3 regions of the Novilysobacter erysipheiresistens genome follow, and region 1 is predicted to be linked to each of the others. Evidence: predicted binding sites of a transcription regulator. Region 1 holds the regulator's gene; each other region holds the start of a gene.
The links. Region 1 encodes FliA, which starts transcription of late flagellar genes. Its sites were predicted from a motif close to TAAAGTTTNNCNNNCNNNGGCCGATAA; they were not measured.
Positions count from the first base shown of each region.

Region 2: the regulator FliA is predicted to act here: its motif matches at 6,107-6,133, upstream of SNE34_RS12570 (GGDEF domain-containing protein).
Region 3: the regulator FliA is predicted to act here: its motif matches at 5,899-5,925, upstream of SNE34_RS13680 (HDOD domain-containing protein).

Region 1 covers NZ_JAXGFP010000007.1:94,537-102,471, reverse strand. Annotated here, with positions in the region: gene flhA (flagellar biosynthesis protein FlhA) at 1-1,456, shown strand, start outside; gene SNE34_RS13160 (AAA family ATPase) at 1,485-3,113, shown strand; gene SNE34_RS13155 (MinD/ParA family protein) at 3,097-3,990, shown strand; gene SNE34_RS13150 (RNA polymerase sigma factor FliA) at 3,987-4,751, shown strand; gene cheY (chemotaxis response regulator CheY) at 4,792-5,184, shown strand; gene SNE34_RS13140 (protein phosphatase CheZ) at 5,181-5,831, shown strand; gene SNE34_RS13135 (chemotaxis protein CheA) at 5,836-7,614, shown strand; gene SNE34_RS13130 (flagellar motor protein) at 7,661-7,935, shown strand, end outside.
Region 2 covers NZ_JAXGFP010000006.1:229,443-237,377, forward strand. Annotated here, with positions in the region: gene SNE34_RS12550 (DUF488 domain-containing protein) at 1-72, opposite strand, end outside; gene SNE34_RS12555 (ABC1 kinase family protein) at 154-1,926, shown strand; gene SNE34_RS12560 (App1 family protein phosphatidate phosphatase) at 1,934-3,187, shown strand; gene SNE34_RS12565 (ferredoxin--NADP reductase) at 3,232-4,041, shown strand; gene SNE34_RS12570 (GGDEF domain-containing protein) at 4,069-6,099, opposite strand; gene SNE34_RS12575 (Tex family protein) at 6,318-7,935, shown strand, end outside.
Region 3 covers NZ_JAXGFP010000007.1:205,516-213,450, forward strand. Annotated here, with positions in the region: gene mtgA (monofunctional biosynthetic peptidoglycan transglycosylase) at 1-527, shown strand, start outside; gene SNE34_RS13660 (glycosyltransferase family 2 protein) at 583-1,626, shown strand; gene SNE34_RS13665 (CBS domain-containing protein) at 1,586-2,014, shown strand; gene SNE34_RS13670 (AsmA family protein) at 2,183-4,093, opposite strand; gene SNE34_RS13675 (peptide chain release factor 3) at 4,172-5,791, opposite strand; gene SNE34_RS13680 (HDOD domain-containing protein) at 5,969-7,078, shown strand; gene SNE34_RS13685 (peptidoglycan DD-metalloendopeptidase family protein) at 7,135-7,935, opposite strand, start outside.

The sequences.
Region 1 (7,935 bases):
GATCGCCGGGTTGCTGATCCTGGTGATCAACCTGGTAGGCGGCATCGGGATCGGCCTGCTGCAGCACGACATGGCGTTCGGCGACGCGGCGACCACCTACGTGCTGCTGGCGATCGGCGACGGCCTGGTGGCGCAGTTGCCGGCGCTGTTGGTTTCCACCGCGGTGGCGATGCTGGTGACCCGCGCGACCCGCGAGCAGGACATGGGCCCGGCGGTGCGCAAGCAGGTGTTCGGGCAGAAGCGCGCGTTGATCGTGGCGGCACTGCTGATGGGCCTGGTCGGGATCGTGCCGGGCATGCCGAACCTGCCGTTCCTGATCCTCGCCGCGGTGATCGGCTACGCCGCGTGGCAGTTGCACCAGCGCGAAACGCTCGCCGCGCAGCAGGCCGAATCGCCCGAAGACACCACCGCTGCGCCGTCCGCCACGGCCGAACTGAGCTGGGACGAACTGCGCCCGGTCGAGCCGCTGGGGCTGGAGGTCGGCTACAAGCTGATCGCGATGGTCGACAAGAGCCGCGGCGGCGAACTGCTGGCGCGCCTCAAGGGCGTGCGCCGCAAGCTGACCCAGGACCTCGGCTTCCTGATCCCGGCCGTGCACGTGCGCGACAACCTCGAGCTGGCGCCGGGCCAGTACCGCATCCTGGTCCACGGCGTGCCGCTGGCCAGTGGCGAGTTGCACCCGGAGCGCGAGCTCGCGCTCGACCCCGGCCGGGTGTTCGGCCCGCTCGACGGCATTGCCGGCAAGGACCCGGCGTTCGGCCTCGACGCGGTGTGGATCCTGCCGAACCAGCGCGCCCACGCCGAGTCGCTGGGCTACACCGTGGTCGACGCCGCCACTGTGGTCGCCACCCATCTGTCGCACCTGGTCCGCGAGCGCGCGTCCGAACTGCTCGGCCATGACGAGGTGCAACACCTGCTGGCCAGCGTCGGCAAGGCGACGCCGAAGCTTGTCGAGGATTTGACGCCCAAGCTGCTGCCGCTGTCGGTGATCGTGCGGGTGCTGCAGTCGCTGCTGGCCGAGAAGGTGCCGCTGCGGCAGATGCGCCAGATCGTCGAGGCTTTGCTTGAACACGGCGCCCACACCCAGGACCCGGCCGCGCTGATCGCCGCGGTGCGAACCGCGCTGGGCCGCTTCATCGTGCAGGAACTCAACGGCCTCGACCCCGAGCTGCCGGTCTACACCCTGGCGCCGGCGCTGGAACGCGTCTTGCAGGACTCGGTCAGCGGCCAGGGGGCCGCGCTGGAGCCCGGACTTGCCGAACGCCTGCACCAGAACCTCAGCGATTGCGTGGCCCAGCAGGAGAGCCGCGGCGAGCCCGCCGTGCTGCTGGTCCCTAGCGGGATCCGCGCGACCCTCGCGCGGCTGGTGCGGCACAGCGTCCCGGCGCTGTCGGTACTGGCCTACACCGAGGTCCCGGAAGACAAGCGGTTGCGCCTGGTCGGCGCGATCGGTTGAACACAGAACATTGCGGAAGGGTTGATCGATGAGAATCAAGCGTTTCATTGCCAGCGACATGCGCACCGCGTTGCGGATGGTCCGCGACGAACAGGGCCCGGATGCGGTGATCCTGTCGAACCGGCCGTGCGCGGAAGGCGTCGAGGTGGTTTCGGCCACCGATTACGACGAGGCGCTGGTGCACCAGGCGCTGCGCGCCGCCGCGCCGGCGCTGGCCGCGGTCCCGACGGCCGCCGTGCCGGAGATGCCCGAGCCGGTGGCGGCGCCCAGGCTGGCCCCGGCACCGGCGGTCGCGACCGTTGCCGCGCCAGCCCCACCGCCGGTCCGCGAGACCCTGGCCAGCCGCGCACGCGCGGTGTTCAAGCTCGGCGACGACACGCAGCCGGCCGCGGTCGAGCCGCCGGCGGAACCAACCCTGGCCGAACTGATGAACACCGGTGCGGCGACGCCGCCGCCCTCGCCCACCCGCTTCGAGTCGATGATGGCCGCGCTCGGCGCGCCAGCGGCGCCCGTGGCGCAAGCAACCGCCGCGCAGCCGACCGCGCCGACGCCCGCGCACGATGACGGCTCCACCAGCCACGACACTACCGGCGCCGACAATGCCGGTCCCGACGCCACCGTCCCCACCATCGCAACCACCGTTTCCCCGCCTGCGTTGTCGCGGCCGACCGAGGATGACGACACGTCTTCCGACGCGGCCGCGGCAGCGCAGGTCCCTCATCTGCAAGCCGTGCCGCGCTGGGACGCCGATCCGGCGGTCGCGGCGATGCGCGAGGAGCTGGCCGCGATGCGCCAGGTCATCGAGCGCGAGATGGGCCAGTTCGCGGTCGAACGCCTGCGCGGCTCGCCGGCACGCGCGGCCGCCTTCGACACCCTGCTCGGCTACGGTAGCGACGAGGCACTGGCGCAGACCATCGCCGCCAGGATCGACCCGACCCTGGACCCGGCCCGGGTCCGCGCGCCGCTGCTGGCCGAACTGGCGCGGATGCTCACCGTCAATCGCGCCGAGCCGATCGACGACGGCGGTGTGATTGCCCTGATCGGTCCCACCGGCGCCGGCAAGACCACCACCGCGGCCAAGCTCGCCGCCCGATTCGTCGCCCGCCACCGCGCCCGCGACGTCGCCCTGGTGACCACCGACGCCGAGCGCGTCGGCGCCCGCGAGCAGCTGCACGCCCACGGCCGCAAGCTCGGCGTGACCGTGTGCGAGGCGCACGGCCCCGAAGCGCTGGCCAAGACCCTCGAACAACTGGTTGATTACCCACTGGTGATCGTCGATACCGCCGGTTTCGGCGCCCGCGACCGCGCCCTGCTCGGCCAGCTGACCTGGCTGCGCGCGACCCGCAACGTGCGGAGCCTGCTGGTGCTGCCGGCCAATGCCCATCCGCACGACATGAACGAGGTCGTGCGCCGCTACCGCATGGCCACCCCGGAAGGCGTGGTGCTGACCAAGCTCGACGAGACCGGTCGCCTCGGCGCCGCCCTGTCGGTGGTGATCCGCAACGGCCTGAGCCTGGCCTACACCGCCGACGGCCAGCAGGTTGAGACCGACCTCGCCCAGGCCGATCCGTCGCACCTGGTGTTGCTACTGGAGAAATTGCGCCGTGCTGCCGATAACCCCCTTGCCACCGAGGACCGCCATGCCGTCGTCTGCTGATATGACCGTGCCCGCACAGGTCGCTTTCCAAGCGTCCGCGCCTTCGCCTGCGCCGGTCCGGGTCATCGCCGTCGCCAGCGGCAAGGGCGGCGTCGGCAAGACCAGCGTCTCGGTCAACCTCGCCATGGCCCTGTGCAACGCCGGCCAGCGCACCCTGCTGCTGGACACCGATCTGGGCCTTGCCAACATCGACGTGATGCTCGGGCTGTCGCCGCGCTTCACCCTCGCCGACGTGTTCGCCGGCCGCTGCGAGCTGCGCGACACCCTGCTGGAAGGTCCTCGCGGGCTGTGGGTGGTGCCGGCCGCGTCGGGCAAGCGCCACATGACCGAACTGCTGCCGCAGCAGCACGTCGGTCTAGTGCATGCCTTCAGCCAGCTTGACGTGCCGCTGGACGTGATGGTGGTCGACAACGCCGCGGGCATCGCCGACGGCGTGCTGACCTTCTGCCAGGCCGCGCAGGACGTGATCGTGGTGGTCTGCGACGAGCCGGCCTCGGTGACCGACGCCTACGCCCTGATCAAGGTGCTCAGCCGCGAGCGCGGCATCACCCGGGTGCAGGTGCTGGCCAACCAGGTCCAGCATACCGGCGAGGGCCGGCAACTGTTCGACAAGCTCGAGCGGGTTACCAGCAAGTTCCTCGACGTTACCCTCAGCTACCTCGGCGCGATCCCGCGCGACGAATGGCTGCGGCGCGCGGTGCAGCGGCAGGAGGCGGTGGTCGACGCGTTCCCGTCGGCGCCGGCCTCGGTCGCGTTCCGCGACATCGCCCGCCGCGCCAGCCAGTGGCAGAGCCCGCCGGGACCGCGCGGCCACGTCGAGTTCTTCATGGAACGCCTGATCGCACCGACCGGCGCATCGGCAAGGAGCGCCGCATGAGCGCCGCCGCTGCCGCCTACCGCTCCAACCAGGGCGCCCACCCGGCCAACGACGCCGCGCTGATCGTCGAGCGCCATGGCGAACTGGTGCGCCGCATCGCCCACCACCTGGCCGCGCGCCTGCCGGCCAGCGTCGAGGTCGACGACCTGATCCAGGCCGGCATGCTCGGCCTGATCGACGCGGCCCGAAATTTCCAGGCCGACCAGGGCGCGGCGTTCGAAACCTACGCGTCGATCCGCATCCGCGGCGCGATGATCGACGAGATCCGCCGCGGCGACTGGGTGCCGCGCTCGGTCCACCGCCGGTATCGGGATGTAGTCGCCGCGACCCGCCAGGTCGAGCAGGACACCGGCCGCGCCGCCACCGCGCAGGAGATCGCGGCGGTGCTGGAGGTCTCGCTCGACGACTACCACCACATGATCCAGGACGCCGCGCGCGGCCAGCTGATCAGCCTCGACGCGCAGCTGGAGGAGCACGACGGCGAGCCGCGCACGACCGCCGCGGGCGCGGTCACGCCGGCGCGCGAGTTCGAGCACACCGCGTTCCGCGAGGCACTCGGCGGCGCGATCGGCGACCTGCCCGAGCGCGAGCAGCTGGTGCTGTCGCTGTACTACGAACAGGAGCTCAACCTGCGCGAGATCGGCGCGGTGCTGTCGATCAGCGAGTCGCGCGTCTGCCAGATCCACGGCCAGGCCATGTTGCGCCTGCGCGCCCGCCTCGGCGACTGGCGCGACGAGGTCGACCCCGACAGCCAGCCCTGAGCCCGCCACCCACCACCCATCTGCCGCACGAGCCTTATCCATGGACAAGAACATCCGCATCCTGATCGTCGACGACTTCTCGACCATGCGCCGCATCGTCAAGAACCTGCTTAACGACCTCAGTTTCTTCAACACCACCGAGGCCGACGACGGCAACACCGCGCTGGTCGAGCTGCGCAAGGCGCCGTTCGATCTGGTGATCACCGACTGGAACATGCCGGGCATGCCGGGCATCGACCTGCTCAAGGCGATCCGCGGCGACGCCGCGCTGGCAAAGATCCCGGTGCTGATGGTCACCGCCGAGGCCAAGCGCGAGCAGATCATCGAGGCCGCGCAGGCCGGCGTGAACGGCTACGTGATCAAGCCGTTCACCGCGGCCACGCTCGGCGACAAGCTGGCCAAGGTGTTCGAGCGGCTGGAGAGCGCGGCGTGAGCAGCGACGACGGTGAGGCCGTGATCGCCGCACCGGCCGGCGACGGCAAGGGCCTGCTTCCGCAGGACCGGCAGGTCATCACCAAGCGCCTGCACGCGGCGCTGTGGGCGCTGGAGCACGACGACCATGCCGGTTGGCGGGCCAACGTCGACGAGCTGATCCAGTGGCGCACCCAGCCGTTCGTGCAGGGCCTGGCCCGGCTCGCCCACGAGCTGGAACTGGCGCTCGGCGAGATCGGCGATCCCGCCCACCATGCCTCGCTGCCCGACGCCTGCGCGCGGCTGGAGCACGTCGTCACCCTGACCGAGACCGCGAGCATGCGCACGCTCGACCTGATCCAGGAATGCAGCGGCCTGCTCGGGCAGCTGTCGATGCAGGACGCAACGCAGGCCGAGACCATTGCCGGCGTCCGCGCGCGCTTGTCGGAAATGACCGCCGCGCAGGGCTACCAGGACCTCACCGGGCAGATCATCCTGCGCGTGGTCGAACTGGTGCGTGCGGTGCAGGCCGGCCTCGGCGACGCGGTCGGCCAGGCACCACCGCTGCAGTTGTCCAACCGCGGCCACGGCCCCGCGGTCGCCGGGCTCGACCCCAAGCCGGCGACCCAGGACGACGCCAACGAACTGCTGTCGTCGCTGGGGCTGTGAGTCGATGAGCGCGGCGTTCGACACAGGCGACGACATCTGCGCCGACTTCCTGATCGAGGCGCGCGAGATCCTCGACCAGCTCGGCGAGCAGATGGTCGCGCTGGAGGGCAACCCGGCCGACCGCGAGTGCCTCAACGCGGTGTTCCGCGGCTTCCACACGATCAAGGGCGGCGCCGGTTTCCTCGACTTCCCGCCGATGGTGGCGATCTGTCACGCGGTCGAGGACCGCCTCAACGTCGCCCGCAGCGGCGAGGTGCCGCTGGATGGCGCCGCGTTCGACGGCGCCCAGCAGTCGCTCGACCTGCTGGTCGACATGCTCGACTGCGTCGCCGCCGGCGAGCCGCTGACGCCGGCCCCGCAAGCCCTGCTCGACGGCCTGCGTGCCGGCACCCGCTCGCCGGCCGAGGTCAGCGCCGCCGTCGCGGCGCCGGTCGACGACAATCTCGACGACCTCGATTTCGAAGCGCTGCTCGACAGCCTGCACGGCTCGGGCGGCACTCCCGGCGCGACGCCGGCGCCCGATGTTGCCGTCGCGCCGACGCCCGCCGCCGCTCCGCCAGCGGCACCGGCACCCACGCCGGCAGCCGCGCCACGCAAGCTCGCCACCGCCGCACATGTGGACGACCCGACCGTGCGCGTCGACGTCCGCCGGCTCGACGCGATGGTCAACCTCGTCGGCGAACTGGTGCTCGCGCGCAACCGCCTCAAGACCATCCGCCCGCGCCTGCGCGACGACGAGCTCGACCGCGCGGTGACCACCCTCGACGCCGCGACCTCGCGCCTGCAGTCGGCGGTGATGACCGCGCGCATGCAGCCGGTCGGGCGGGTGTTCTCGCGCTTCCCCAAGCTCGCCCGCGACGTCGCCCGGCAGCTTTCGAAGAACGTCGACTTGGAAGTGCTCGGCGCCGAGACCGAACTCGACCGCAACCTGGTCGAGGCGCTGTCCGACCCGCTGGTCCATCTGGTCCGCAACGCGATAGACCATGGCATCGAGAGCCCCGAGGTGCGCGCCGCCGCCGGCAAACCCGAGCAGGGCCAGGTGCGCCTGAGCGCGCAGCAGGAAGGCGACCACGTCGCGATCGAAGTGCGCGACGACGGCGCCGGCATCGACCCCGACAAGATTCGCGACAGCGCCCTGCGCAAGGGCCTGATCGACCCCGAGGCCGCCGCGCGGCTGTCGGGCGATGAATGCCTGCAACTGATCTTCCTGGCCGGGTTCTCGACCCGGGCGGAAGTCAGCGACCTGTCCGGCCGCGGCGTCGGCATGGACGTGGTGCAGTCGAAGATCCGCGAGCTGTCCGGCGAGGTGCAGATCTTCTCCGAGCCCGGCCGCGGCAGTCGCTTCCTGATCCGGGTGCCGTTGACCCTGGCGATCCTGCCGACGTTGCTGGTCGAGATCGACGGCGACGTCTATGCGTTGCCGCTGGTGCGCGTGGTCGAGGTGCTCGCCCACGGCCCCGGCGTGGCGATGCAGGTCGACGGCCAGACCGTGCTCGACCTGCGCGAACAACCGGTGCCGCTGCTGTCGCTGCGTGGCTGGCTGGGACTGGCCGAGACGCCGTTGTCGCAGTCGACCGCGGTGGTGCTGCAGTCGGGCGAGCAGCGTTTCTGCCTGGCCGTGGACAGCGTGCGCGGGCGCGAGGAAGTCGTGATCAAGGCGCTGCCGCGCACTCTGCGCGGCCTGGCCGGCTATGCCGGTGCCAGCCTGATCGGCGACGGCCGCATGGCCCTGATCCTCGACGTCGACGCGCTGTACCGCACCGGCGTGCGCGGCGGCCGTTGAGCCGCCACGCCTCAAGAATCCCCACCCGCAACCGTTAATTCGAGCAATGGACAGACTCAGCGTAATCGGTGCACTGCTGGCGGTTGGTGCCCTGCTTGGCGGCAGCGTGCTCAAGGGCGCGGGCCTGTCGGGACTGTGGTCGCCGGCGGCGTTCGTGATCGTGGTCGTCGGCACCGTTGCCGCGATCCTGTTGCAGACCCCGATGAAGACGTTCAAGCGCGCGCTGAAGATCGTGCGCTGGGTGTTTCAGCCGCCCGCGCACGATCGTGTCGCGGTGATCGCCAAGATCGTCGAATGGAGCGGCACTGCACGCCGCCAGGG
Region 2 (7,935 bases), on a different contig from region 1:
CATCCCGGTGAACACCGGCCATTCGCGGGTGGAGTGGCCAATGGTCCATAGCGTCGGCTGCGCAGCGCTCATGAGACACATCATCGCCGGTCGCCGGTGAAGCGGCGTTGACGCGCCCCCGGCTAGGCTGCAATCGCCCCCGTGGAGAACGAGATGAACCAGCGCGCGGTTACAGACACGCCAGACACGCCCGTCCTCGACGCCCGTCGCCCCGAGCCGGAGCCCTACGCGCCGGAGAGCGGCCTGGCGCGGACCGCGAAGATCCTGCGGTTCCTGCTGAAGTACCGCAACGCCGGCGTCTTCACCGGGCTCGACCTCGACGCGGCCACCGCCGAACACGACATCCCACCGCAGACCGAAGGCCGGCCGGAGCAGTTCGTCAGCGACCTGGAGGCGCTCGGCCCGACCTTCGTCAAGATCGGCCAGGCGCTGTCGACCCGCCCCGACATGGTGCCGCCGGAGTACCTGGCCGCGCTGGAGCGGATGCAGGACGACGTCTCGCCGGTGGAGTTCCCGGTGATCCGGCAGGCGGTGGAGGACGCGCTCGGGGTGCGCCTCAACAAGGCCTATGCCAGCTTCGACGAAACCCCACTGGGTTGCGCCTCGCTGGCCCAGGTGCACCGGGCGACCCTGCGCGACGGCCGCGCGGTCGCGGTCAAGGTGCAGCGGCCGCACGCGGTCGAGCAGATCCGCGCCGACCTCGACGCGCTCGCCTCGATCGCCGGGCGGATCGACCACTCCACCCGCCTCGGCCGGCGCATGCGTTTCGGCGACTGGGTCCACGAGTTCCGCAAGACCCTGATGGCCGAACTGGACTATCGCACCGAGGCGGAGAACCTCGACCGTTTCGCCCGCCATTTCCGCAGCTATCCGGAACTGACGGTGCCTGCACCGGTGTGGGACCTGACCCGCACCCGCGTGTTGACGATGGACCTGGTCACCGGCACCAAGGTCACCGACATCAGCGGCATGCGCCGGGCCGAGGAGCCGCTGGAAGACCTGGCCGAAGCACTGATGCGCGGCTACCTCGACCAGACCTTTGTCTACGGCGAGATCCACGCCGATCCGCACCCCGGCAACCTGCTGGTGACCCCCGACGGCCGGCTGGCGATCTTCGACCTCGGCATGGTCGCCCACGTGCCGCCGCGCCAGCGCGACCACCTGCTGAAGCTGCTGTTCGCGGCGGTCGACGGCCGCGGCGAGGAGGTCGCCGGCGAGGCCATCGCGATGGGCACCCGGCTGGAGGACTTCGACGAGGAGCGTTACATGCGCGAGATCGGCCAGTTGGTCTCGCGCTACGCGGCGCACCAGTCCGGCGGTGGCGGGCACGGGCACGGACATACGATGTCGGAGGGCCGGCTGGTGCTCGACCTGACCCGCATCGCCACCGCCTGCGGCCTGCGCACGCCGCCCGAACTCAGCCTGCTGGGCAAGACCCTGCTGAGCCTGGAGGCGGTCTGCCACGCGCTCGACCCCGAACTGGACGTCAAGCGCATCGTCGAGCAGCACCTCGACCACGTGATGCGCGAACGGCTGCGCAAGTCGCTGTCGCCATCCAACCTGGCCGGCGAGATGATCGAGCTGCACGGCCTGCTGCGCGACGCGCCGCGCAAGCTGACCGACGTGCTGTCGCTGCTCGCCGACAACCGGATGCAGGTGCGCATCTGCGGCTTCGAGGACTCGCAGATACTGGAGGCGCTGCAGAAGATCGCCAACCGGGTCGCGGCCGGCGTGGTCACCGCCGCGCTGATCCTCGCCTCGGCGCTGATGATGCGGGTCGACACCGCCGGACCGACGTTGCTGGGTTACCCGGCGATCGCGCTGGTGCTGTTCCTGATCGGGGCGGCGCTGGGCATCGCGATCGTACTCAGCGCGCTGTTCAGCGACCGCCGCGCCAAGCCCCACGAGGAACGCGCGCCGCGCTAGGAGCCCCATGCATCGAACGTCCGCGCCCAAGCGTTGGCCCTCCTCCGTCCGTGATCGCCTGGAGCACCTTGCGATCGACGCCGACGACCACCTGGACGCGGCCTGGCGGCGGCTGGATACACGATTGGGGTTCGGGCTGCCACGACACCTGGCGGCCTATCGCGGCTACGCCGACGAGCGCGGCGCCGAGTTGTTCGGCCGCGTGCTCGCCGAGAAGCCGCGCGGCGGCCCCGGCGAGGACGACCGCTGGTGGGACAACCTGCTCAACACCTACCGCCGGTTCGAGAGCGACGAGGTGCCTGGCATTTCCCTGAAGGCGCGCTTCCGCGGCGCGGAGGTCGACGCGATCAGCGACCACGAGGGCTACTACACCGCGGCGATCGCCCTGGAGCCATCGACCGGCGCCGCCGCGCCCACCGACGCCCTGTGGGAGAACGCCACGGTCACCCTTGCCGACGGCACCCTGGCCACCGCCCAGCCGGTGATGCAGGTCCGCGCCGACGCCGGCATCGGGATCATCTCCGACATCGACGACACCGTCCTGCAGAGTTCGGTCACCGACTGGAAGACCGCCGCACAACTGACCTTCCTGCACAACGCCCGCACCCGCAAACCGCTCGATGGCGTGGCCCGGCTCTACCAGGCGCTGCAGGAGGGCGCCGATGGCAGCGGCCGCCATCCGATCTTCTATGTGTCGTCTTCGCCGTGGAACCTCTACGACCTGCTGGAGGACTTCATGGAGCTCAACGCGATCCCGTTCGGACCGATCTTCCTGCGCGACCTCGGCACCGACACCGGCAAGTTCATCAAGACCGAAGGCCACGGCCACAAGCTCGATCGCGCACGGACGCTGATCCAGCGCTTCCCGACCCTGCGCTGGGTGCTGCTGGGCGACTCCGGCCAGGCCGACGCCGAGTTGTACGCGGAGGCCGCGCGCGAATTCGGCGGCCGCATCGCGGCGATCTACATCCGCGACGTCGACCCCGTCGCCGACTCGCCACTGGACCTCAAGGTCGACGGCTTCATCGAAAAGGTCGCCGGCACCTCGGTGCCGATGCTGCGCAGCCGCGACAGCCTCGCCATCGCCAAGCACGCCGCCGGCCTGGGTCTGATCGACCCCGCCCGCTTGCCGGAGATCACCGCCGAGGTCCAGCGCGACCGCGCCCGCCCCACCCTCGGCGAAGCCGCCGTGTCCGAAGCCGGGCACGACGTCCTGGACCAGGCGAAACGGCAGCTAGGCGCCGCAAAGCCCCGGCAGTGACGCTCGGCTAAAATGGCGGGCTCCCACGCCTTGCCCTTTCCCGCATGTCCTCTGCCTTCGGCACCGAAACCGTGCTCGACGTCCGTCACTGGACCGACGACTACTTCAGCTTCACCACCACCCGCGACGACGGCTTCCGTTTCGACAACGGCCAGTTCGTGATGATAGGGCTGGAGGTCGGGCAGCCCGACGGCGGCACCAAGCCGCTGCTGCGCGCATACTCGATTGCCAGCGCCAACTGGGAGGAGCAGCTGGAGTTCTTCAGCATCAAGGTGCCCGACGGCCCGCTGACCTCGCGGCTGAAGGACATCAAGCCCGGCGACCGGGTGCTGATCGGCCGCAAGCCGACCGGCACCCTGCTGATCCACGACCTGCACCCGGGCCGCAACCTGTACCTGCTCGGCACCGGCACCGGTTTTGCGCCGTGGCTGTCGATCATCAAGGACCCGGAGACCTACGAGCGCTTCGAGCGGGTGATCCTGTGCCAGGGCGTGCGCCATGCGCAGGACCTGGCCTACCGCGACTACATCGTCAACGAACTGCCGCGCCACGAGCTGCTCGGCGAGGTGATAGGCGAGAAGTTGCGCTACTTCCCGGCGGTGACCCGCGAGGACTTCCGCCACGAAGGCCGCGACCACCGCGGGCGCATGACCGACATGATGGCGACGGGCCAGATGATGGAACACCTCGGGCTGGAGCCGCTGGACCCCGCGCACGACCGCGCGATGATCTGCGGCAGCCCGCAGATGCTGGCCGACTTCCGCGCGTTGCTCGACGGCCGCGGCTTCAGCGCGGCGCCGCGGATCGGCACGCCGGGGCAGTACGTGTTCGAGCGTGCGTTCGTCGAGAAATAGTCGTGCCGTCGTAAGGCGCGGCTATCGTCACGCCACGTCCAGCGCCACTGGACGCGATGGCCCGGGCAGCATCAACAGCGACACCCGGCCCGACGCCTCGGCCGTCGCCAGGTCATCGCTGATCGCATCAAGCACCTCGCCTTCGCGCACCGCGGTCACGCACACCGCCCGGTTGCGGCCGCGCTGCTTGGCCAGGTACATCGCCGCGTCGGCCAGCTGCAATGCGTCTTCCCAGCGTTTTTCCCGGTTCACCGGAAACGCCACGCAACCGGCGGACACGGTCACGTCGATGGCCGCGTTCCCCGCCCGCACCGGCTCGCTGCCGATCGTCCTCAGTATTCGCGGGGCGAGCACGGCCAGGCCGGCAACGGAGGCACCGGGAAGCACCAGCACGAACTCCTCCCCGCCCCAGCGCACGACCGCATCCCGGTCCCGCACCAGCCCCTGCAAGCGCCGCGCGACTTCAACCAGGACGAGATCGCCCGCCACATGGCCGCGGGTGTCGTTGATCGCCTTGAAGTGGTCGATGTCGAGCAGGACCAGGCCGACGCACTCCTCGCCGTCGTCCTCGCCGTCGAACGCGCCCCTGCCCGCCGCGATCCCGTGTTGCGCCATCAGGGCCTGGAAATGACGGCGATTGAATACTCCGGTGAGCGGGTCGTGCGCGGACTGTTCGGCCAGGTTGGCGTTGGCCGCCTTCAGCCGCCGGTTGGCGTGGCGCGCCTTGACCAGCCGCCGCAGGACCGGGAACGCCGCCAGCAGCAATGCCACCACCATCGCGACCCATAGCCGCTGCTGCCAGGTCCGTGCGCGGACCTCGGCTTCCTTCAAGCGGTTCTCCGCCTCCAGCCGCTCGATCTCGCGGTTCCTGCGTTCGGCCGCGTACTTCTCCTGCAGCTCCATCACCGCACGCTCGCGCTCCTGCCGGGTGATCTCCCGATTGAGCGCGGCGACCTGCTGGGTCGCGTCCAGCGCTTCGCGGTAGCGGCCGGCTTTCTCGAGCACCAGCACCAGTTCGTGGGTGATGCCGACCACGTAACCCTTGTGGCCGATCCGTCCGGCCATGTCGATCGAGGCGTTGAGCTTGTCGATTCCTTCCTGGACCCGGCCGAGCCGGCTCAGGGCGATGCCTTCGTTCGCGGTGGCGACGGTCAGTCCGCGCTGGTCGTCGACGGTTCGTGCCAGCGCGGTCGCACGGCTGGCGTGGTCCAGCGCGGCAACGTTGTTGCCCTGGTTGAGGTAGTAGTCGGCCAAGTTGGAGCGGCTGGTGACTTCGATCCCTGCCAGACCGGGATCGCCGGCCGCAATCTGCAGGGCCGCGGCCAGTGCCTTGTATTGCTGGTCGCGCTGGCCGGTCAAGGCATGGATGTGGCCTTGGTTGAGCAGCAGATACCCCAGCGCTTCGTCGAAGCCCACCCGTTTGGCGATCACTACTCCTTCGGCGGCGATCGCCCCGGCGCGCTCGACGTGGCCCAGGTCGGCGTTCAGGCCAACCAGCACGATCATCAACTGCAGGCGGTCGGCCGTGTTCCCCCGCTTCTCGGCCAACGCCACCGCCGGCACCGCGTGCTCGACCGCGGCCGCGAGGTTGCTGTCGGAGTCTTCGAGCCGAGCCATGAAGAGCCCGAGTTTCACCTGCAGGCCCTGATCCGCCGGGTCCACCAGCGGACGCAGTTCGGCAACGTGGCCGCGGGCGGCTTCGATATGGCCCTTGGCCAATGCCAGTTGCCCGCGCGCGAGCAAGGCCTGGACCCGGCACGGTTGGCAATTCTCGAGGTCGGCCATCGCCTGCAGCTTGGCCTGCGAAGCCAGCGCCACCGTCGAGTCGCCGGCAACGGACGACAGCCGTGCCAGCGCCCCGTGATAGCGGCGCCGCAGGTCCAGTGGTGCGTTGTCGGTGGGCACGTCGCTGGCGGATTGCAACTGCTCGATCGCCGCCGGCAACGAGTGGTAGCCGTGCACGCGCTGGTGCTCGAGGATCTCGTCGACCCGCGCCGGCGCCGCCAGGGCCAGCGATGGCAGCAATGCCAGCAACACGATGAGGGCGGACCGGTACATGTCACGGATAACGGCCAATGGCGTGCAAGGTTGAGCCGATCCCGCACGCGCGGATGCGGCTAGTGATCGCAATCACCAAATTGACCTGCGCGCCAGATCCACCCGCGCATTCCCCGACCTGCCTGCGCTCACGGGTAGCTGTCAACGGGTTTCCCGACCGCATCCGCATCGCCACAATCGGTTGTTCGCTGCACCGTCCCTCATCAGGTAAACCCGCAATGCCCGAATCCGCCCCGAAAGTTGCCGCCGCCCTCGCCGAGAAGATCGCCCGCACCATCGCCGAGGAAATCGGCGCCAGGCCCGAGCAGGCCCGCGCCGCGATCGGCCTGCTCGATGAGGGCGCGACGGTGCCGTTCATCGCGCGCTACCGCAAGGAAGTCACCGGTGGCCTCGACGACACCCAGTTGCGCGACCTGGAGTCCCGCCTGACCTACCTGCGCGAGCTGGAGGACCGCCGCGCCGCGGTGCTGGCGAGCATCGACGAGCAAGGCAAGCTGAGCGACGAGCTGCGCGCCGACATCGAGGCCGCCGACAGCAAGGCGCGGCTGGAAGACCTGTACCTGCCGTACAAGGTCAAGCGCCGGACCAAGGCGCAAATCGCCCGCGAGGCCGGGCTGGAACCGCTGGCCGACGGCCTGCTGGCCGACCCGACGCAGGTGCCGGAGGCGTTCGCCGCTGGCTTCGTCGACGCCGACAAGGGCGTGGCCGATGCCAAGGCCGCGCTGGAAGGCGCCCGCGCGATCTTGATGGAGCGCTGGGGCGAGGATGCGAAGCTGGTTGGCGAGTTGCGCGAGTGGCTGCAGGACGTCGGCCGGATCCGCGCCCGCGTCGCCGAGGGCAAGGAGATCGAGGGCGCCAAGTACCGCGACTACTTCGACCACGCCGAACCGCTGGCCAGGATTCCGTCGCACCGCTTGCTCGCGCTGTTCCGCGCGCGCCGCGAGGAGATCGTGTTCCTCGACCTGGAGCCCGGCACCGATGCCGAGGCCGGCCATGCGCAAGCCGCCGGCCGGGTCGCCCACCATGCCGGCATCCAGGACCGGGGCCGACCTGCCGACACCTGGCTGCTCAATGCGTGTCGGCTGGCGTGGAAGGCCAAGCTGCATCTGCACCTGCTGCTGGACCTGTTCGGCCAGGCCCGCGAGAAGGCCGAGGCCGAGGCGATCGCGGTGTTCGGCGACAACCTCAAGGACCTGCTGCTGGCCGCGCCCGCCGGGCCGAAGGCGGTGCTCGGGCTCGATCCGGGCCTGCGCACCGGGGTCAAGGTCGCGGTGGTCGACCGCACCGGCAAGCTGGTCGCCACCGACACGATCTTCCCGCACCAGCCTCGCAACCAGTGGGATGGCTCCCTGCATGTGTTGCGCAAGCTGTGCGAGAAGCACGCGGTGGAGCTGATTGCGATCGGCAATGGCACCGCCAGCCGCGAGACCGACAAGCTCGCCGGCGACCTGATCAAGCTCGCGCACGAGTTGAAGATGCAGAAGATCGTGGTCAGCGAGGCCGGCGCCTCGGTGTACTCGGCGTCGGAATTCGCCGCAAGCGAGTTCCCCGACCTCGACGTGTCGCTGCGCGGCGCGGTGTCGATCGCCCGCCGCCTGCAGGACCCGCTGGCCGAACTGGTCAAGATCGAGCCCAAGGCGATCGGCGTCGGCCAGTACCAGCACGACGTCGACGGCTTCCGGCTGGCGCGCGCGCTCGACGCCCGGGTCGAGGACTGCGTCAACGCGGTCGGCGTTGACGTCAACACCGCCTCCGCCGCCTTGCTCACCCGCGTGTCCGGACTGTCGACCACGGTCGCCGACAACATCGTGGTCTATCGCGACGCCAACGGCGCCT
Region 3 (7,935 bases), 110 kb from region 1:
ACTGGCGCGACCGCGACGAGGTGTCCTCGCACCTGCCGGTGGCGGTGATCGCCTCGGAGGACCAGCGCTTCGCCGATCACCACGGGTTCGACCTGGAGGCGATCGCGAAGGCGCGACGCAGCAACGCGCGCGGCGGCAAGGTGCGTGGGGCCAGCACCATCAGCCAGCAGACTGCCAAGAACCTGTTCCTGTGGAGCGGCCGCAGTTGGCTGCGCAAGGGCGTGGAGGCTTGGTACACGCTGCTGATTGAGACGCTGTGGCCGAAGACGCGGATCGTCGAGGTCTACGTCAACATCGCCGAGTTCGGCGACGGAGTGTACGGCGCGCAGGCGGCCGCTCGGACCTATTTTGGCAAGGACGCGTCGCAACTGGGGCCGGCCGAAGCCGCGCGGCTGGCGGCGGTGTTGCCGAGCCCGAAGCGCTACAGCGCGGCGCGACCGGGACCTTACGTGCAGCGACGCACCCGCGCGATCCAGCGGCAGATGCGGCAGATCGGTGGGACGGGATATCTGGAGCGACTGGAGTAAGGCGGCTCACGGCCTCTTTGGGAGCGACTGCTCCGTGGTCGGCTACCATGCGCGGATGAGCCCCGCTGCCGCCCTGCATGACCGTCTGACCGTCGTCGCTGCCGCCTTCAACGAGGCCGACAGCCTGCCGGCGCTGCAGCCGCGGATTGCCGCGGCACTGGACGCGGTCGCTGCCGAGCACGGACTGGAATGCCGGGTCCTGTATGTCGACGACGGCAGCTCGGACAACACTTGGCAGGTGTTGCAGCAACTGGCTGCGGCCGATACACGCATCGCCGTGCTGCGGCTGTCGCGCAACTTCGGCAAGGAACTCGCGTTGACCGCCGGGCTCGACCATGTCGAGTGTGGCGCAGCGCTGATCATCGACGCCGATGGCCAGGATCCCCCGGAACTGATCCCACAGTTTGTCGAACGCTGGCGCCAGGGCTTCGACGACGTCTACGGCACCCGGCTCGAACGCGAGGGCGAGGGCTGGCTCAAGCGCGGCACCGCGCATGCGTTCTATCGGGTGATCGGCCAGTTGTCGAAGACCCCGATCCCGGCCGATACCGGCGACTTCCGGTTGCTGTCGCCGCGTGCGTTGCATGCCTTGCAGCAACTGCGCGAACGCCATCGATTCATGAAGGGCCTGTTCGGTTGGGTCGGCTTCAACCGCGTCGCCATTGCCTACCACCGGCAGCCGCGCGCGGCCGGGACCAGCAAGTTCAATTTCTGGCGGTTATGGAACCTCGCGCTGGAGGGCATCACCAGCTTCTCTACCGCGCCGCTGCGGCTGGCGACCTATCTCGGGCTGCTGACCGCGCTGGTCGCTTTCGCTTACGGAGCCTGGGTCATCGGCAAGGCGCTGCTGTGGGGCGACCCGGTGCAGGGCTGGCCGACCATGATGGCGGTGATCCTGTTCCTCGGCGGGGTCCAGCTGATCGCGCTGGGGTTGATCGGCGAGTACCTGGGCCGGCTGTACGAGGAGTCCAAGCAGCGGCCGCTGTACCTCGTTGACGTCTGGCAGCCGGCGACGGGGGTATCCTCGGGCCAGGTCCACGTGGTCGAGGGAGACAGCCATGCGCAGCGTCCGCCATCTGCTCGAAGCAAAAGCGCCTGAGGTTCATTCGATCGGCCCCGATGCGCCGGTGATCGACGCGATCCGGCTGATGGCCGAGAAAGGCATCGGCGCACTGGTGGTGATCGACGCCGGACGCTTGGCCGGGATGGTCTCGGAGCGCGACTACGCCCGCAAGATCGTGCTGCAGGGGCGCTCGTCCTCCGACACCCCGGTGCGCGAAATCATGACCAGCGACGTGCTCAGCGTCGGGCCCGACGACACCGCCGACCACTGCATGCAGATGGTCACCCACCGGCGTATCCGCCACCTGCCGGTGGTGGTCGACGGTGAGGTGGTGGGGCTGGTGTCGATCGGCGACCTGGTCAAGGCGGTGATCGAGGACCAGCAGCTCGAACTGGACCAGTTGCAACGCTATATCGCCAGTTGAAGGGGCCGGTCGCAGCGCAGGCTCATGTAGGAGCGACGTAAGTTGCGACCCATTGGAAATTGCGATCGAGACGATGCCTCGCCCCGCATGAATCAGCATCGCGCGATTGATGAAACGCGTTGAACGCGGTGTCATCGTGTTGTCAGTGGGTCGCGACTTACGTCGCTCCTACTTCGCGTATTGACCGCCGCAGGCGGCATCTTCCCCAGGTCCCAGTTCCAGCGTCGCCAGCAGTGCCGCCGGTGGGGCGATGCTACCGAGGGTCAAGGCAATGGCGGCGCGAAGGCCGATGCGGCCGGCGTCGGGCTTGAACGTGGGGGCTTTGAACGTGCCGCCGACCAGCAGCGGCGAGCGGAACGCGAACAGGCTGCGGTCCTTCGGCCGTGGGCGGATGGTCAGGTCGAAACGCTCGTCCTGCAGGTCGATCGTACCTTCACCCATCAGGATCGTGTCGGTGGTGTCGAACGCGAGCGAGCGGGCGGTCATCACCCCGTCGTCGACACTGAAGTCGCCGAACGCGCAGCGGATCGGGATCAGCCGGTCCTCGGTCAACTTGAACTTGATGGTCTCGGCGACATCGATCCCGGCCATCTCCATCAGCAGGTTGCTGATCTTGCCGCGACCGATGCCGAGCGCCACCTCGCCGTCGCTGCTGCCGAGCATCTCCGCCACCGAATTGCCGCTGCCGGCCAGCTGGACGTGGCCGCCGACCTTGCCGATCGCGTTCTGCGCCAGTTCGACCTCCGGCAACAACTGCGACAGGTCGAGGCCACGGGCGGTGATGTCGGCCCTGGTACGGATCGGCGACTGGCGCGCGTCCATCCGGATGGTCGAGCGGATGTCGCCGCCGGCGACGCCGAAGTTCAGCGGGTCCAGCCGCAGCACGCCGTTCTCCAGCAGCAGGTGTGCATCCATGTCGTCCAGCGGCAGCGAGGGCGAATTGATCCGCTGCGCGCGCAGGCGCACGTCCGCATCCATCGCGCGCAGCTTGTCGAGTTCGTACGGGGTGTCGGGCAGCACCCGGGCGTTCGCGTCCGCGCGGGCGTCGGCGGCATCGGTTTCGGGATTGCTCGACTCGCCGTCGGCATCCGGCGCGCCGCCGACGAAACCGGCGAGGTCATCGAAATCGAGCCGCTTCGAACGCAAGTCGGCGCGCAGGTATGGGCGCTCGCCGGCGGTGTCGATGTTGGCGTCGCCGGCGAGGTCGCTGTCGCCGACGGCGCCGGTGAAGTCGTTGTAGGACCAGATGCTGCCGTCGCGGCCGAGACGGCCGTCGAGTTCGTACGGCGGCGTCGTCGGCATCGCGATGCCGATCAACGGGTACAGGTCCTCGAGGTTGGCGCCGCCCAGCTTGAACTGCAGGTCGAAATCGCGCAGGCGCAGCGGATCCAGCAGGCTGCCGCGGGCATGCGCGCGGGTGGCACCGGCGCGCGCGCGGACGTCGATGCGGTAGGGGCTGTCGGGGTCGCGCAGCGCCATCGGTGACTCGGCCCGGCCCTGCAGCGAGAACCCGTTGCCTTGCCAGCGGCCGCCGCCTTCGACGGTGATCGGCGGAGCGGCATCGTCCGCGCCTTTGCCCGCGGGTTTGACGGTGGCAACGTCGACCTTGATATCGGTGTCGTTGGCGGCGTCGAGGAAGCGCAACCGGCCCGCATCGATCCGGACCCGACGGAACTGCATGTCGCCGTCGCCGGGTTCGCCGAACTGCCAGTTGCCGCCGCCGTCGGGTCCGGTTTCCAGGTGCAGGCGCGGTGCAACGAGGTGCAGGGTCGTAATACGCACGTCACCCGTGAACAGGGGTTTCAGCGCGATGCTGAACTCCAGGCGCCGTGCTTCGGCCATGGTCCGCACCTTCGACCAATCGGCATTGCCGAAGCGAAGCTCGTCGACGCGGATGACGGGCGCCCAGCCGAGATCGACATCGAGATCGCCATTGATCTCGAACTCACGACCGGTGCGGGCCTCGACCTGGCGCTCGATCGGCCCTTTGAACCAGTTCCAGTCCCACAGCAGGACCAGCACGGCCAGGCCGAGCAACAGCAGCGCCGCGATGCCCAGCCACAGTCGGCGGCGGCGCATCGCGACCTCCGAAGTGTCGTGGTTGGCGACAGCTTCGGCAGCGGGCGGTAAAGCGGGAGTGAACGCGTTGTCGCGGCGTCAGTCGACCGCCACCGCGTGCGCATGCTCGCGGGTGGCGAGGAAATCGACGTCGGGCGCGCGCTCCTGCGCCAGTTGCAGGTTGATCCGGGTCGGGGCGAGGTAGACCAGCTGGCCGGCCGCGTCGAGCGCGAGGTTCATCGCGTTCTTGTCGCGGAACTCCTCGAGCTTCCTGGCGTTGTCGCAGCGGATCCAGCGGGTGGTCGCGACCGCGACCGGCTCGAAGATCGCGTCGACCCCGTACTCGTCCTTGAGCCGGTAGGCGACCACATCGAACTGCAGCACGCCGACCGCGCCGAGGATCAAGTCGTTGCTCATCAGCGGCCGGAAGAACTGGGTCGCGCCTTCCTCGCTGAGCTGGGCCAAACCCTTCTGCAACTGCTTGAGCTTGAGCGGGTCGCGCAGCCGGGCGCGGCGGAACAACTCGGGCGCGAAGTTGGGGATGCCGGTGAAGCTGAGCTTCTCGCCCTCGGTGAAGGTGTCGCCGATCGACACCGTGCCGTGGTTGTGGATGCCGAGCACGTCGCCCGAATACGCGGTCTCGGCGATCTCGCGGTCGCTGGCCATGAACGTCAGCGCGTTGGCGAGCTTGAGCTCCTTGCCGCTGCGCACGTGGAACGCCTTCATGCCGGCGCTGAACTTGCCCGAGCAGATCCGCATGAAGGCGACCCGGTCGCGGTGCTGCGGGTCCATGTTGGCCTGGATCTTGAACACGAAGCCGGTCAGCGGTTCCTCGGTCGGCGCCACCTCGCGGGTGGTGGTCGCGCGCGGCTTCGGGCTCGGCGCGTGCCTGACGAAGAAGTCCAGCAGCAACTGCACCCCGAAGTTGTTGACCGCCGAGCCGAAGAACACCGGGGTCTGCTCGCCCGACAGGTACTTGTCGAGCTCGAACGGGTGGCTGGCGCCTTGCACCAGTTCCAGCTCGTCGCGCAACTCGGCCAATGCCTGCGCGCCGATTTTCTGCTCCAGCCCGGGATCGTCGATCGAGGCGAAGATGGTCGAGTCCTGCCGGGTGAAGTTGCGGCCCTGTTCGTACAGGTGGACCTCGCCGCTGAGCAGATGGACCACGCCCTTGAGCCGCTTGCCCATGCCGATCGGCCAGGTGATCGGCGCGCACTGGATGCCGAGCACGCTCTCGACCTCGTCGAGCAGTTCGATCGGGTCCTTGCCCTCGCGGTCGAGCTTGTTGATGAAGGTCATGATCGGCGTGTCGCGCAGCCGGCAGACTTCCATCAGCTTGATCGTGCGTTCTTCCACACCTTTCGCCACGTCGATCACCATCAGCGCCGAATCGACCGCGGTCAGCACCCGGTAGGTGTCCTCGCCGAAATCCGCATGGCCCGGCGTGTCGAGCAGGTTGACGATGCGACCGTCATACGGGAACTGCATCACCGAGGACGTCACCGAGATGCCGCGCTCCTTCTCCAGCGCCATCCAGTCGGAGGTCGCATGGCGGGTGGTCTTGCGCGACTTGACCGAGCCGGCCATCTGGATCGCGCCGCCGAACAGCAGCAGCTTCTCGGTCAGCGTGGTCTTGCCTGCATCGGGGTGGGAGATGATCGCGAAGGTGCGGCGCCGCAGGGCTTCGAGGGAAACTTGGTTGGAAGCCGGGTCGGACATGGCAAAGGCGCGCGCGATCGCGCCAGGCAGCGAAGGGGAGGGCGCGAATTATAGCTGGCCGCGGCTGGGGCCTTGCCAATCTGCGGCGGCAGTCACAGAAGCGGCGGTTCAGTCGACGCGGCGACGGCCGATATCGCCTGGGAGGCGGTGCATCCGCGACGTGATACGAGGAATCAGGTGCATATTGTCATCGTGGGGGACGAGGGTGGACGCGCGGCCGGGCTGGAGCTGGAACTGAACCAGGCGCTGGCGGATTTCGGCCTGGCCTGGGACGTGCGCTGGACCGCGTCGGCCGATGCGGCCTTGGCCGACGATGCCGCAGTCGACGTGCTGGTGTGCGAACTCGACGCCGGCGCGCAACGGGCCACCGCGGTGCTGTCGCAGCTGCGCCGCCAGCGTCCGGAAGTGGTGCGGATCCTGCTGCTCGAGAACGATCAGGATGCCGAGGCGTTGCAGGTACTCGACTGTGCACACCGGCTGCTGCGCAAACCGCTCGACGCCGGTGAGCTGATCGAGGCGGTGGAAAGCGTGATCGAGCTGCGCGAACTGCTCGACAACGCCGAGCTCAACCAGGCGATCGGCCGGATCGGCTCGCTGCCGCCGCCGCCCAAGCTCTACATCGACCTGACCCAGCTGATGCGCGACCCCGACACCAATACCGCCGAGGTCGGCAACCTGCTGTCGCAGGATCCGGTGCTGGCGGCCAAGGTGCTGCGGCTGTGCAACTCGGCCTACTTCTCCGCCGGACGCGTGGTCACCGACATCCGCGCCGCGGTGACCCGACTGGGCCTGCAGAACATCCAGCGGCTGGTGCTGGCGACCGAGGCGTTTGCCGGTACCGACGAGATCGATGGCGTCGATCGCGAAGCGATGCAGGCGCGCGCGCTGCGCACTTCGCGCCTGGCCGGGCAACTGCTTGGCGGGCCGAGCGCGGAACTGGCGGCCACCGCCGGCCTGCTGGCCGAGGTCGGCAAGTTGTTGCCGGGGGTTCGCTTCGCGACCGACGATGGCACCGAGCTGAATCCCGACGGTCCGCACTACGCCGAGGCCGGCGCCTATTTGCTGGGCCTGTGGGGGTTGCCGATGCCGATCGTCGAGGCGGTCGCCAACCACCAGCAGCCGGCGCGGATGCGGATGTCCGGGTTCTGGGTCGCCGGTGCGGTACACGTGGCATCGGCGCTGGTGGCCGACACCCCGGTCGACGAGGCCTACCTGCGTGCGGTCGGCCAGATCGACAAGCTGCCGAAGTGGCGCTCGATGGGCGAGCAACTGGTCGAGGCGGCGTAGCACGTCGATCATCCGGGGCGCGCTCGACCGATTCCGGATCGCGGCTGAAGCCGCTCCTACAAAGGCGTGGGGCTTTCGTCGACGATGCGCAGCGGCCCGACCGGGCCGCCCATCCGGAACGGCAACGACACCAGCCGCATGCCGCGGTTGACCTGCACCACGAAGTGCAGATGCGGCCCGGTAGTGAATCCGGTATTGCCGGACAAGCCGATCTGCTGCCCGCCGCGCACGCGCTGGCCGACGCGGACCAGCACGCCGCCGGGCTTGAGATGGGCGTACAGCGTCATCGCGCCGTCATCGTGCAGGATCCGCACGAAGTTGGCGCGACCGCCGTATTTGTCGCGGTCCAGCCCGGTGCGGTCGAAGCCGGACTCCACCTGCATCACCACGCCATCGCGCGCGGCCAGCACCGGGGTGCCGATCGGCGTGGCGAAGTCGACCGCGTAGCGGTTTTCCGGATCGCGATGGCTGAAGCGGCCGCCGTAGCCCTGGTCGATCCGCGGGCCCGAGCCGGGCAACGCGGCCAGTTGCAGCGGCAATTGGTACTGCACGTCCTGCGGCGCCGCGCTGGGATTGCCCGGCAGGCTGTCCATGCGCAACTCGAAGGACACCGGTTGCGCCGGTTCGCGCGCACGCAGCACCGCGACCAGTGCGCTGCCGTCGGCGGCGACCGTGGCGCGCGCCGGCAACATCGGATTGCCGACGGTGTTGTTGTGGCGGGTGAAGTCGAGCATCACCTCGATCGGTCCGGGCAGGCGGTTGTCGGCCCACACGTGGTAACGGTCGCCGACGGGTTCGATCCGCATGCGCGCGATCGCGGTCGGTTCGACGTACACCGGGATCGTGCTGACTTCGGC